3 regions of the Nocardia sp. XZ_19_369 genome follow, and region 2 is predicted to be linked to each of the others. Evidence: riboswitches for the same ligand, from Rfam matches in the RefSeq annotation. Region 2 holds a riboswitch; each other region holds the start of a gene.
What was found. Region 2 has a riboswitch for cobalamin ahead of IBX18_RS11670 (CbtB-domain containing protein). Riboswitches for the same ligand answer to the same signal wherever they lie in the genome.

Region 1 (3,411 bases), on a different contig from region 2:
AGCGGCGTGTCCGCGGCGACGGGACCGACCGGCTTGTCGTTGTTCGCGCAGCCGGTGAGTCCGAGGGTCGCAACGGTTGCCACGGCGAGCAATGCGGCGGTGGTGCGGCCTTGGCGGCCGAACAGAAACGTGCGTGGTCGGTACATGCAGGGATTCAAACAAGACAAATCCGGCCCGAACACCGTTTGTCTCATGCTGGTTCGAACTGCTCAGCGCGGTGCCGCCGCCGTCGTCTGCGCCCGGACCTGCTCCTGGTACTGCTGGATGAACGGCAGGATCTGCTGGTCGATCACCGTGTTGTACTCGACCGGGCGCTGCATCGGATTGGCATGCCCGGTGTTTCGCGCCTGCACCACCGAGAGCGTGCCGTCCACGCCGCCGGCCTGCTCGATCAACACCTGGTGCGAGTACTCGACATCGACCACCCGGTCCCGGCTCGGGTCGCGCGGACGGATGAAAACGATGGCGGGGCGCGGCTTTCCGTCCACCGGCGCGGCCAGCGCCTTCAGATCATTGGTCGCGCCGCCCGCCACGATCGCGGTGAACTGCACCTCGATCAGCCCGTTGCTCGCCGCGTTGCGCGAAAAGATCTTCTCCCGCAACACCTCGCCCATCACCACACGCAGCCGGCCGAAGCGGATGCCGGGCGGTCGGCCATCGCCGCCGTACGAGACGAAACGGTCGCGGCGCGCATAGGTTTCCACGGCCAGCCGCAGCAGGCGGCTTTCTCGCGCGCCGGGCAGCCAGCGCATCCAGCGCACCATGTCCTCGCCGCGGCCGCGGCTCTCCGGGCGGACCGCGTTCAGGTCCACCGGCGTGCAGTCCAGGATCACCCCGGCCAGGTGGCGGTCGCTGTCGAGGTGGATGTGTTTGGCGACCTCCAACGCGATCACCCCGCCCATGCTGTGCCCGACCAGCACGATGTTCTTCAAGCCGGACAGCTCGGTGGCGCGCACGATCAGGTCGGCGATGACCTTGGTGTCGATACCTTCGTTGTCGTAGCGGATGGCCCAGACCACGCCCATCCCGCGCAGCGCGGGCAGGGCGGCGGCGGTCGCGCTGGCGTCCAGGCCGCCGAGCCCGACCATGTCGACCACCACCGTGTCCCAGTCTTCGGGATCGGCCGGGGCGGCGACGGGCAGGATCGCGGGGTCGGTGCGGGCGAGTCGTACCTGTTCGGGTTCTACGTCGTAGGTGAGGTACTGGGCGAAGACGACCAGTACGGCGGCCAGCAGTACGACCACCCGCAGCACCGCGGACCTGGTCCGGCGCAACGTCTTCCACTCGTGCCACAGGCTGGTGTCCCGTAGCCGGGCTTTGCGTCGCGCGTCGTCCCAGTCCGCGACAGTGGACGGGTGCCGGTCATCGAACGGCGACATCTGTCCCACTGTAGGTAAAGAATGTGGACTGTCGCCATTCCACACCTTGCCCCCGCGGCGCCGCGAACCCGACCGAACGGTAGAGTCCTGCCGTCAACCTCGGCGGGTGCGGGAATCCGGTGTAATTCCGGAACGGTCGCGCCACTGTGATCGCCCTCACGGCGAAAGTCAGACCTCCCCTGCCGGGACAACTCTGGAGAGGCCGCGACTTGCCTGTGGAGCACCACCGAATCATGCGCGCTCGGCGCATGCCGGAACCCAGCGCTGGCGGGGTGGCGGCATGACTCGTGTCCGTGCGGCGATCATCTTCCCTGCCCTCGGGGCCTTACTGATCTGCGCGATGATTCTCGCCACCGGCTTCGGCGCGGAAACCTTGCCCGTCTCTTCGGTATTGACGGTGCTGCAACACCGGGTGACCGGGCAGGCGCCGACCGACTTCGGCTTGGACACCATCGTGTGGCAGCTGCGGGTGCCGCGAACTGTGCTCGCCGCGATCGTCGGCGCGGGGCTGGCGCTGGCGGGCGCGGCCATGCAGACCCTGGTGCGTAATCCGCTGGCCGACCCGTACCTGCTCGGGGTTTCGTCAGGTGCGGGGGTCGGCGCGGCTGCGGTCATCACCTCCGGGTTGTTCGCCGGGGCCGGGGTGTGGGCGTTGTCCGGTGGGGCGCTGGTCGGTGCGTTCGTCGCGGCGGGGCTGGTGTTCCTGATCGCGGTGCTGCAGGGCGGGCTGACGCCGTTGCGGCTGGTGCTCACCGGCACCGTGCTCAGCTCCGGGTTCGCCGCGTTGAGCAGCTACCTCATCTTCCGTCGTCCGGATCCTTCGCACGCCCAGGCGGTGCTGTTCTGGTTGCTCGGCAGCCTCGCGGGCGCCGACTGGACGCGAATCGCGTTGCCGCTGAGCGTGGTAGTGGTCGCGGCTGTCGCGCTGCTAGGTGCGAGTGGCTGGCTCGACGCGCTGACCGTCGGCGGCGATACCGCCGCCTCACTGGGCGTTCCCGTCAAAGAGCTCCGCATTGCGCTGTTCGTGTTGCTCGCGGTGCTGGTCGGCGTGCTCGTGGCGGTCTCCGGTGGTATCGGCTTCGTCGGGCTGGTTGTCCCGCACGCGGCCCGTCTGCTGGTCGGTCCGCGTCACCGCAATCTGTTACCCGCCTGTGCGCTCTGCGGTGCGCTGTTCCTCGTCGTGGCCGATGCCGCCACTCGAATCGTGGTTCGCCCCATCGAGATCCCCGTCGGCGTGCTGACCGGACTCATCGGCGCCCCCACCTTCCTGATTCTGATGGGGCGACGGCGTTATCGGTTCGGAGAGTCATGAGCGGTAACAACATCGCCATCACCAGCACCACTAGCTCTGCGCGCGACAGCGTCGAAACCACTGGTAACGCTGGAGCATTGAAAGTGCACGGGCTCGCATGCGCAGCTGGGCGCCGGACCGTGGTCTCCGACGTGAGCTTCGCGATCCAGCCCGGCGAGACGATCGGGATCGTCGGACCGAACGGCGCAGGGAAGTCGACGCTGTTGCAGACTCTCGCGGGGGTGCGGCGGCCGGTGCGTGGTCGGGTAACGGTGGATGGCGAAGTGCTGCACGCGATGTCGTCGCGCCGGCGGGCCCGCACGGTTGCGATGGTCGCACAGGACGAGCGCCCACCGGCTGACCTGCGCGCCGGCGAGGTGGTGGCGCTGGGACTCACCCCGTACCTGCCGCCATGGGGTGCCGGCTCGCCGCTCGAACAGCAGGCTGTCCAAGAGGCGTTGGCCACGGTGGATCTCACCGGATTCGCCGACCGACCGGTGCATCGACTCTCCGGCGGTGAACGCCAACGAGTGCTGCTCGCCCGCGCGCTCGTGCAGAACACCCCGGTGCTGCTGCTGGACGAACCGACGAATCACCTGGACATCACCCACCGACTCGAACTCCTCGCGCTGACGCGCACCCTGCAACGAACCGTCATCATGGCGCTGCACGATCTGACCCTGGCGGACCGCTACTGCGACCGAATCCTGGTGCTACACAACGGCACCGCCCACTCCCTCG
Region 2 (3,411 bases):
CGCGGAACAGGCCGATGGTCGCGGATTCGACGGTGATATTCGCGAACAGGTCGCCGAACTTGTCGGCGGACAGCAGCGCGGCCAGCGGTTCGATGACCAGTGACAGCAGGCCGATCACGCCGATCCCGAAGGTCAGTACCAGCCGGGCCCAGCGGGCGCCGTGCGTCATCCGGATGGCGACCAGCAGCACCACCAGATAGATGCCCAGCCGCACGGCGAGACCCGTCGCCATGCTCGCCACGTCGACCTCTTCGCGTTCGAGCAGTGCGGCAATCCGAACAATCGCCTCGGCGACCCCGGCGAGCAGTGCGACGACCATGCCGAGGTAGGCGATACGGATGGCGCGTGGCGGCTCGACGGGCGCACCCGAGCGAAGCGGTGCGGGCCAAAGAGAAAGGGCGGTGTCGGTCATGACACCGACACTGCCCCTCTTCTTCTGGATGCGGATCAGCCCGCGGTAGCGATCGACTCTCGTACCGGAGTATCAGTGCGCGTGGCGAATTCGGTGAGCGCGGCGAAGCCGAGGGCCAGGCAGGCCCACAGCGTCGCGGTCTGCGCCAGCGACGCCACCCGGAACTGCCACAGCAGGCTGGCCGGGAAGTCCGCCTTCACCTCGTCGACGCCGGGCAGCAGGATGTAGCCCACCGCCGTGACGAGAACTAACGCGGCGAGTCCGGCGATCAGCCGCAGCATGCTCAGCCGCCCGCGCAGCACCTTGTAGACGTACACGCCGACACCGACCGCCACCAGGCCGAGCAGCACCGCCGCCAACCACAGCAGGGTGCGCTGGTTGATCGTGTCCGGATCGCCGACCGCGGGTGGGTTCGCCGGGTATTTGAAGAACGGCACCGCGACGATCGCGGCCCAGCCACCGAGACCAAGCGCCAGTGCGAGTTTCGGCCCGGAGAACGTCGTGTAGCGCCGCGCGAAGTGCGCGACCGAGGCGAAGATCGCGCCGAGCGCCAGGCCGGCCAGGCCGAGGGCGAGGAACTGTCCCGCCTTCTGCCCGGCGCGGCTGACCAGTGGTTCTTCCGCGTCGCCGTGCGAATGTCCGCCGCTCGCCTCCGGTTCCGCGCCGTGCGGATGATCCGCGGCGGAACCGGCTTCCTCGATGGCGATGGCGGCGTCGACCTTCGGCTCGCCGACGAAGTAGCCGACCGATGCGGCCAGCAAGCCCGCGATCAAGCCTGCCAGTAGTCCGCGCAGTAGAAGGGTCTTGAGGGAACCGACCAGGGGGACGGCAGCCGACGGAGTCGGCGGGGTGGGTGAGCTCAGTGGCACGGAAGCCCCAGCAGGTGACGTCCGTCGTGCATCAGCTCATGCAGATACATCCCGCTGCGCGAGATGACGCCCTGGTCGAAGCCGACCAGGTACAGCGTGAGCAATGCGAGAAGAACGACACCTACCGTGACGAGCACAGTGGCGAGTGAATCGGTTGCCCGGCTCGGCGAATGCGCGATGGCCATGCGAGTCCTCCTAGGGATGCGCGAGGTCGGACATCCGTCCTCCACAGCGCTTTCAGCGTCCCGTCGTCGAATGGGGGCGAGAGTGCCGGTGTCTGGCTGTCCGGCACCCAGGAGCTCGATGCATGGAACACAGTGGCGCGACCGCTCCGGAATCGCACCGGATTACCGCATCACCCTCGCGTTTTGTCCTTCGAACTGTGACACCTGGAGGCACCCGACGTCAATATGACCAGCGCGGACCGCGCCCCGCCGTCGGGCGAGTCGCCGGGCAGGTCAGCCCGCCCGGCCATCCCTGAACTACGTCAGCTCGCGGGCTTCGCGGCCACGTCGAGGACCACCTCGAATTCGAGCAGCGAAGCACCCGTGGAGACCGGCTTCTGCCGCTCACCCGCGTGCGCCTCGCGCGCGGGCCCGTCCCGCCAGGCCGCGAACGACTCTTCCGAATCCCACTGGGTGACAACGAAGTACCGGTTATCCCCGGCGACCGGCCGGAGCAACTGGAAGCCGAGGAAACCGGGCGAACCCTCGACCGCGTGCGCACGGTGGGCGAACCGCTTCTCCAACTCGGGGCCTGCGCCCTCGGGAACCTCGATCGCGTTGATCTTCACAACAGCCATGGCCTCGACAATACGACCCGCGAGCGGCCGCTCGGTATGGGCCGTATCCGGGGGAAGTGCGCACGCCGCGCGCAGACCCGGCAGAATCGGCGGGGTGTTGCACGACGAAGGTGGAGCGGGGGTGCCGATCCTGCTGCTGCACGGGCTGATGGGCAGCGCCCGGACCTGGCACGACCAACTGGACTGGCTGCGCGACTACGGCCACGTCTACACCTTCGATGCCGCGGGCCACGGCAGACCGGCGCCTGCCGAACTGACCACCGAGGCCTTCGTCGCCGACCTGACCGCCGCCACCGCGGGCATCACCGAGCCCATGGTGGTGATCGGGCATTCGATGGGCGCGCTGCACGGCTGGGTCTTCGCCGCGACGCACCCCGAGCGGGTGCGCGCGCTGGTGATCGAGGACATCGCCCCGGATTTCACCGGCCGCACGGCGGCGAACTGGGCGGCGATGATCGAGGCGTGGCCGCAACCGTTTCCGGACGCGGCGGCGGTGCTGAAGTTCTTCGGGCCGGTCGCCGGTCGGTACTTCCTCAACTCGTTCGAGCACGGCCCGGACGGCTACCGGCTGCACGGCTCGGTCGCGACCTTCCGCGACATCTCCGAGGAATGGGGCAGTCGCGACTTCTGGCCGCAGTGGCACGCCATCCGCGTGCCCGCCCTGCTACTGGAGGGCGAGCACACCATCACCCCGCCCGGCCAGATGCGTCAGATGGCCGAAGTCCACCCCGACGCCGAGCACATACTCGTCACGGGCGCAGCCCATCTCGTGCACGACGACCAACCCGAGCACTACCGCGCCGAGGTCGAACGCTTCCTCCGCCGCGTCCTCAACCCGTAGCGCTCAGCACAGCCGCACACGGTCAGGGGGCGTTGCCGCCTTCGCCGGCGAGGGCGAACAGGCCGTCGACGGTCTGCTCGATCAGCCCGTCGACCAGCAGCGAGTCCAGCGCGCGGGCCCGCTGGCCTGGGTCGCGGGGCCACGCCAGATCCAGCCGTACCCGTTCCACCGGACCGGTCGCGCCGCGGAGCACGTCGAGCAGGCGGCCGCGGGCTTGGCGGTCGGTGCCCTCGTATTTCTGTGTGCGACGGACGATTTCGGAGACCGGACGGCCCGCGGTGACCCACGCGCAGGTCGGCAGCGGGCAGCGGGTGCAGTCCGGTGTGCGGGCGGTGCACACGGTCGCGCCCAGCTCCATCAGCGCGGCCGAGAACACCGCGGCGCGGTCGATCTGTTGCGGCAGTAGGGCTTCGGTCTCCGGCAGATCGCGCGAGGACGGGTTTCCGGCCTCGGCCCGCCCGTGCACGGCGCGGGCGACCACCCGGCG
Region 3 (3,411 bases), on a different contig from region 2:
GCGGCGTGCGGGCCGATATGTCCCGCACCGTACTACTCGCCGGAGCTGCGGCCACCGCGGTCGGCACCGTCCTCATCGCCTCGGCGCCAACACTTTTCGTCGCCGCAGCCGGTCTCGCGGTGGCCGCGGCCGGGACCGCGGTGCTGTTCCCGACGCTGCTGGCCGTGGTCTCGCGCAACGTCGACGAGGCCCGCCGCGGCCGCGCGACATCGATCGTCACGATGGTGTCCTACCTCGGATTCCTGCTCGGGCCGGTCTATGTCGGACTCTGGGCCGACGCCGTCGGGCTGCGCGGTGCCATGCTGGCCGTCGCGGTACTCGCTGCCGGACTGTTCCTGCTGACACCGGTATTGCTGCGCCGCAGCGGATTCGGTAAACGCGGTGCGGCCGATCAGGTCGACTCGGCAATGAGGTGGAGGTAGGCGGTGTCGAGCGGGATATCGACCGCATACCAGGCTGCGGGTCGGTCGTCGTCGCGGGGACACCAAGCGGACGCGATGCACAGCCGGGCCACTTCCCCTGCGGCCAAGCCGGGGAGATGCCACGCGATTCCGGCCGGATCTGCATATCGCACACCGTAATCGGTGCTGTCGTCCGAGCCGGTCGACAACAGCCGCGCCCACCTGACGGGCATCAGCCGACCGTCCGCGGCCTGCATTGCGAGCAGCTCCGCATCCGGGCCGCCGATCGACACCATGAAGTGCTCGTTCTCGACACTCACCGCCGCGAGGCATTCGCCGGAGTCCTGGCCGCCGTACGCATCGGCGGGCAGGTCGGTCAGCGCGGCCGAGACGACCAGTCCGGACACCTCGGCGCGCGCCTGCACCTGCCAGATTCCGGCCCACACGGGGACCGGTGGGCCGTCGTCCCAGGGCTTGACATCGATGCCGCCGATCAGCAGATCGACCGTTGCGGTCCGGTGCCGCCAGCGATGCAGATGGGAACCATTCGCCAAGCGCCACAGGGTATTCGACTCCGCCGGTAGCACATCCGCCGCGAGCGTGACGGAGAACTCGACGGTGCCGAGGGGCGTGTCGATCACCGCTGGGCGACGGTCTGCCTGAGCCAGCTGGTCGGTGGGGAGCATCCGCCTATCATCCAGGGTTGCCGACCGGCGTATCCCGGATACCCGAACGTACCGCAATCCGGCTGCTCGTCGGCGTCAGGAATAGCAGACGGTATGGTCTGAATCCGGCGTAGGGAACACCGGTGCGAATCCGGGGCTGTCCCGCAACTGTCACCGAGGAGCGATCCGCCGATTCATGGTCACGGCCTACCCAGGCTGGAAGACCGGCGGGGAGCGTTGATCCGGGAGCCAGGATACCTGCGCCGTGGTACCGGGAACTCACCCACGAGGATGGCAATGGACAAGTACACAGCGGTGCGGCCCGGGCTCGGTCGCCGTTCCTTTCTGCTCGGGAGCGCGGGTGCGCTCGCGCTGGGCGGCCTGCTCGCGGGTTGCGGCACCGAAGGCGGCCCAGCGGCGCCGGATGGACCACCGCGAGCGGGCGGACGCCTGCGGTCGGTGATCGCGGGGCGGTCGGCGAGCGCGGACGTGCTCGATCCGCACGAGGCCGGTAGTTCGGCGGGTGGCGCGGTGTCGAAGAACGTGTGGGACAAGCTCGTCGCCTACAACAACGACCTGACGTTGCGCTATCGGCTGGCGGAGTCGTTGGAGCCCAATGCCGACGGCAGCCAGTGGCGGATCACGCTGCGCCGTGGCGTGGTGTTCAGCGACGGCTCGCCGTTGACGGCGCGGGATGTGCTGTGGAGTTTCGAGCGGATGCTCGACCCCGCCAAGAAGTCGTCCGGCGATCTGGCCAACATCGACATGTCGCGCACCCGCGCCGACGGCGATCTCGGTGTGCTGGTGACGATGAAAACGCCGCTGGCCGACTTCGGTTCGGTGCTGGCGGGCTGGTACTGCTACATCGTGAAGGAGGGCACCGGCACCATCGATGGATCATCGCTGCCGGTGGGCACCGGTCCGTTCGCCTTGCAGCGGTGGTCGCCCGGCGACCGAACACTGTTGCGGCGCAACGACCGATACTGGGACGGACGGCCCCTGCTCGACGAGGTGGAGATCATCCAGATCGCGGAGACCGAGGCACGGGTCAATGCCTTCCTGTCCGGGGAAGCCGATGTGGTGCACGAGATCTCGTACTTGCAAGCGCGCACCCTGGAGCGCGACCCCGGTACGACCGTGGTGGTCCCGCCCGCCGGCCTGATGGGCGCGTTCCAGATGCGGGTGGACACACCGCCGTTCGACGACGTGCGGGTCCGGCAGGCCATGCGTCTCGCCGTGAACCGCCAGGCCATGGTCGATTCCGTGTATTACGGCTACGCCGAGATCGGCAACGACGTCTACGGCAAGGGTACGCCCTTCTACCACGACGGTCTGCCGCAGCGGACCTATGACCCGCAGCGCGCGCGAGAGCTGTTGCGGGAGGCGGGCAAAGAGAATCTGACGGTCACGCTGCCGACCGCCGACGGCTCGCCGGGCATGCTCGACTCCGCGACATTGTTCGCCGAGCACGCGAAGGCTGCCGGGATCAACATCCGGCTCGAATCGGTGCCCGCGGACACCTACTTCTCCCAGGTCAGCGGTAAAGCACCGCTGTCGCACATCGGTTGGTGGAACTACAGTCTCGATTACTTCTACGGCCAGACCATGACCAGCACCTCACCCAGCAACGGCACCGGCTGGCGGCGGCCTGGGTGGGACGCGAAGTTCGCCGAGGCGCGCGCCGCGATGGACCCGCAACGCCGCCGCACGCTGTATCACGAACTCCAGGAAGAACTCTGGAACGAGGGCGGATACATCCTGCACAGCTTCGCCAAACGTCCCGACGCGGCGAAGAACCATGTGCGCGGCGTACGCAGCGGGGTGCCCGGCACCGACGACTGGGCGAACTACGCCACCACCTGGTTGGCGACGTAGCAGCGCCGTGATCGCCTATATCGCACGGCGTGTCGGCGGTGGGATCGGTGTGCTGTTCGCCGTCGCGCTCGTGGTCTTCTGGTTGTTCGAAGCACTGGACTCGGATGCGGCCACGGTGCTGCTGTCGCGCGACGGTGGCGGCGACCCCGCGCCGGAGCAGTTGACCGCGTTGCGCGCCGAGCTCGGGCTGGACCGGCCCGCACCGGTGCGCTTCGCCGAGTGGCTGTTCGCTTTTCTCCAGGGCGATCTCGGCCATTCGCTGATCTCGGGGCGCCCGGTGAGCGATGTCCTGCTCGGCCGCGCGACCAACAGTGTCACCCTCGCGCTGCTCACCGCCGCGCTGCTGATCCCGCTGGCGCTCGCGCTCGGACTGGTGGCGGGAGTCCGCGCCGGGACCCGGACCGATCGGGTGATCAGTGCGGTCGCGCTCGCGGCGGAGTCGGTGCCGTCCTTCGTGTTCGGTGTGCTGC

Region 1: it holds a riboswitch for cobalamin, as region 2 does, so the genes downstream of both, IBX18_RS20875 (iron ABC transporter permease) here and IBX18_RS11670 (CbtB-domain containing protein) in region 2, are expected to answer to the same signal.
Region 3: it holds a riboswitch for cobalamin, as region 2 does, so the genes downstream of both, IBX18_RS32800 (ABC transporter substrate-binding protein) here and IBX18_RS11670 (CbtB-domain containing protein) in region 2, are expected to answer to the same signal.

The regions. Positions count from the first base shown of each region.
Region 1 covers NZ_JACVED010000005.1:429,234-432,644, reverse strand. The annotation lists gene IBX18_RS20885 (ABC transporter substrate-binding protein) at 1-146, opposite strand, end outside; gene IBX18_RS20880 (alpha/beta fold hydrolase) at 210-1,379, opposite strand; cobalamin riboswitch at 1,445-1,576, shown strand; gene IBX18_RS20875 (iron ABC transporter permease) at 1,660-2,691, shown strand; gene IBX18_RS20870 (ABC transporter ATP-binding protein) at 2,823-3,411, shown strand, end outside.
Region 2 covers NZ_JACVED010000003.1:8,231-11,641, forward strand. The annotation lists gene IBX18_RS11660 (hypothetical protein) at 1-412, opposite strand, end outside; gene IBX18_RS11665 (CbtA family protein) at 448-1,281, opposite strand; gene IBX18_RS11670 (CbtB-domain containing protein) at 1,272-1,466, opposite strand; cobalamin riboswitch at 1,532-1,697, opposite strand; gene mhuD (mycobilin-forming heme oxygenase MhuD) at 1,769-2,083, opposite strand; gene IBX18_RS11680 (alpha/beta fold hydrolase) at 2,178-2,924, shown strand; gene IBX18_RS11685 (A/G-specific adenine glycosylase) at 2,947-3,411, opposite strand, start outside.
Region 3 covers NZ_JACVED010000009.1:496,474-499,884, forward strand. The annotation lists gene IBX18_RS32790 (MFS transporter) at 1-422, shown strand, start outside; gene IBX18_RS32795 (hypothetical protein) at 392-1,087, opposite strand; cobalamin riboswitch at 1,143-1,347, shown strand; gene IBX18_RS32800 (ABC transporter substrate-binding protein) at 1,364-2,941, shown strand; gene IBX18_RS32805 (ABC transporter permease) at 2,949-3,411, shown strand, end outside.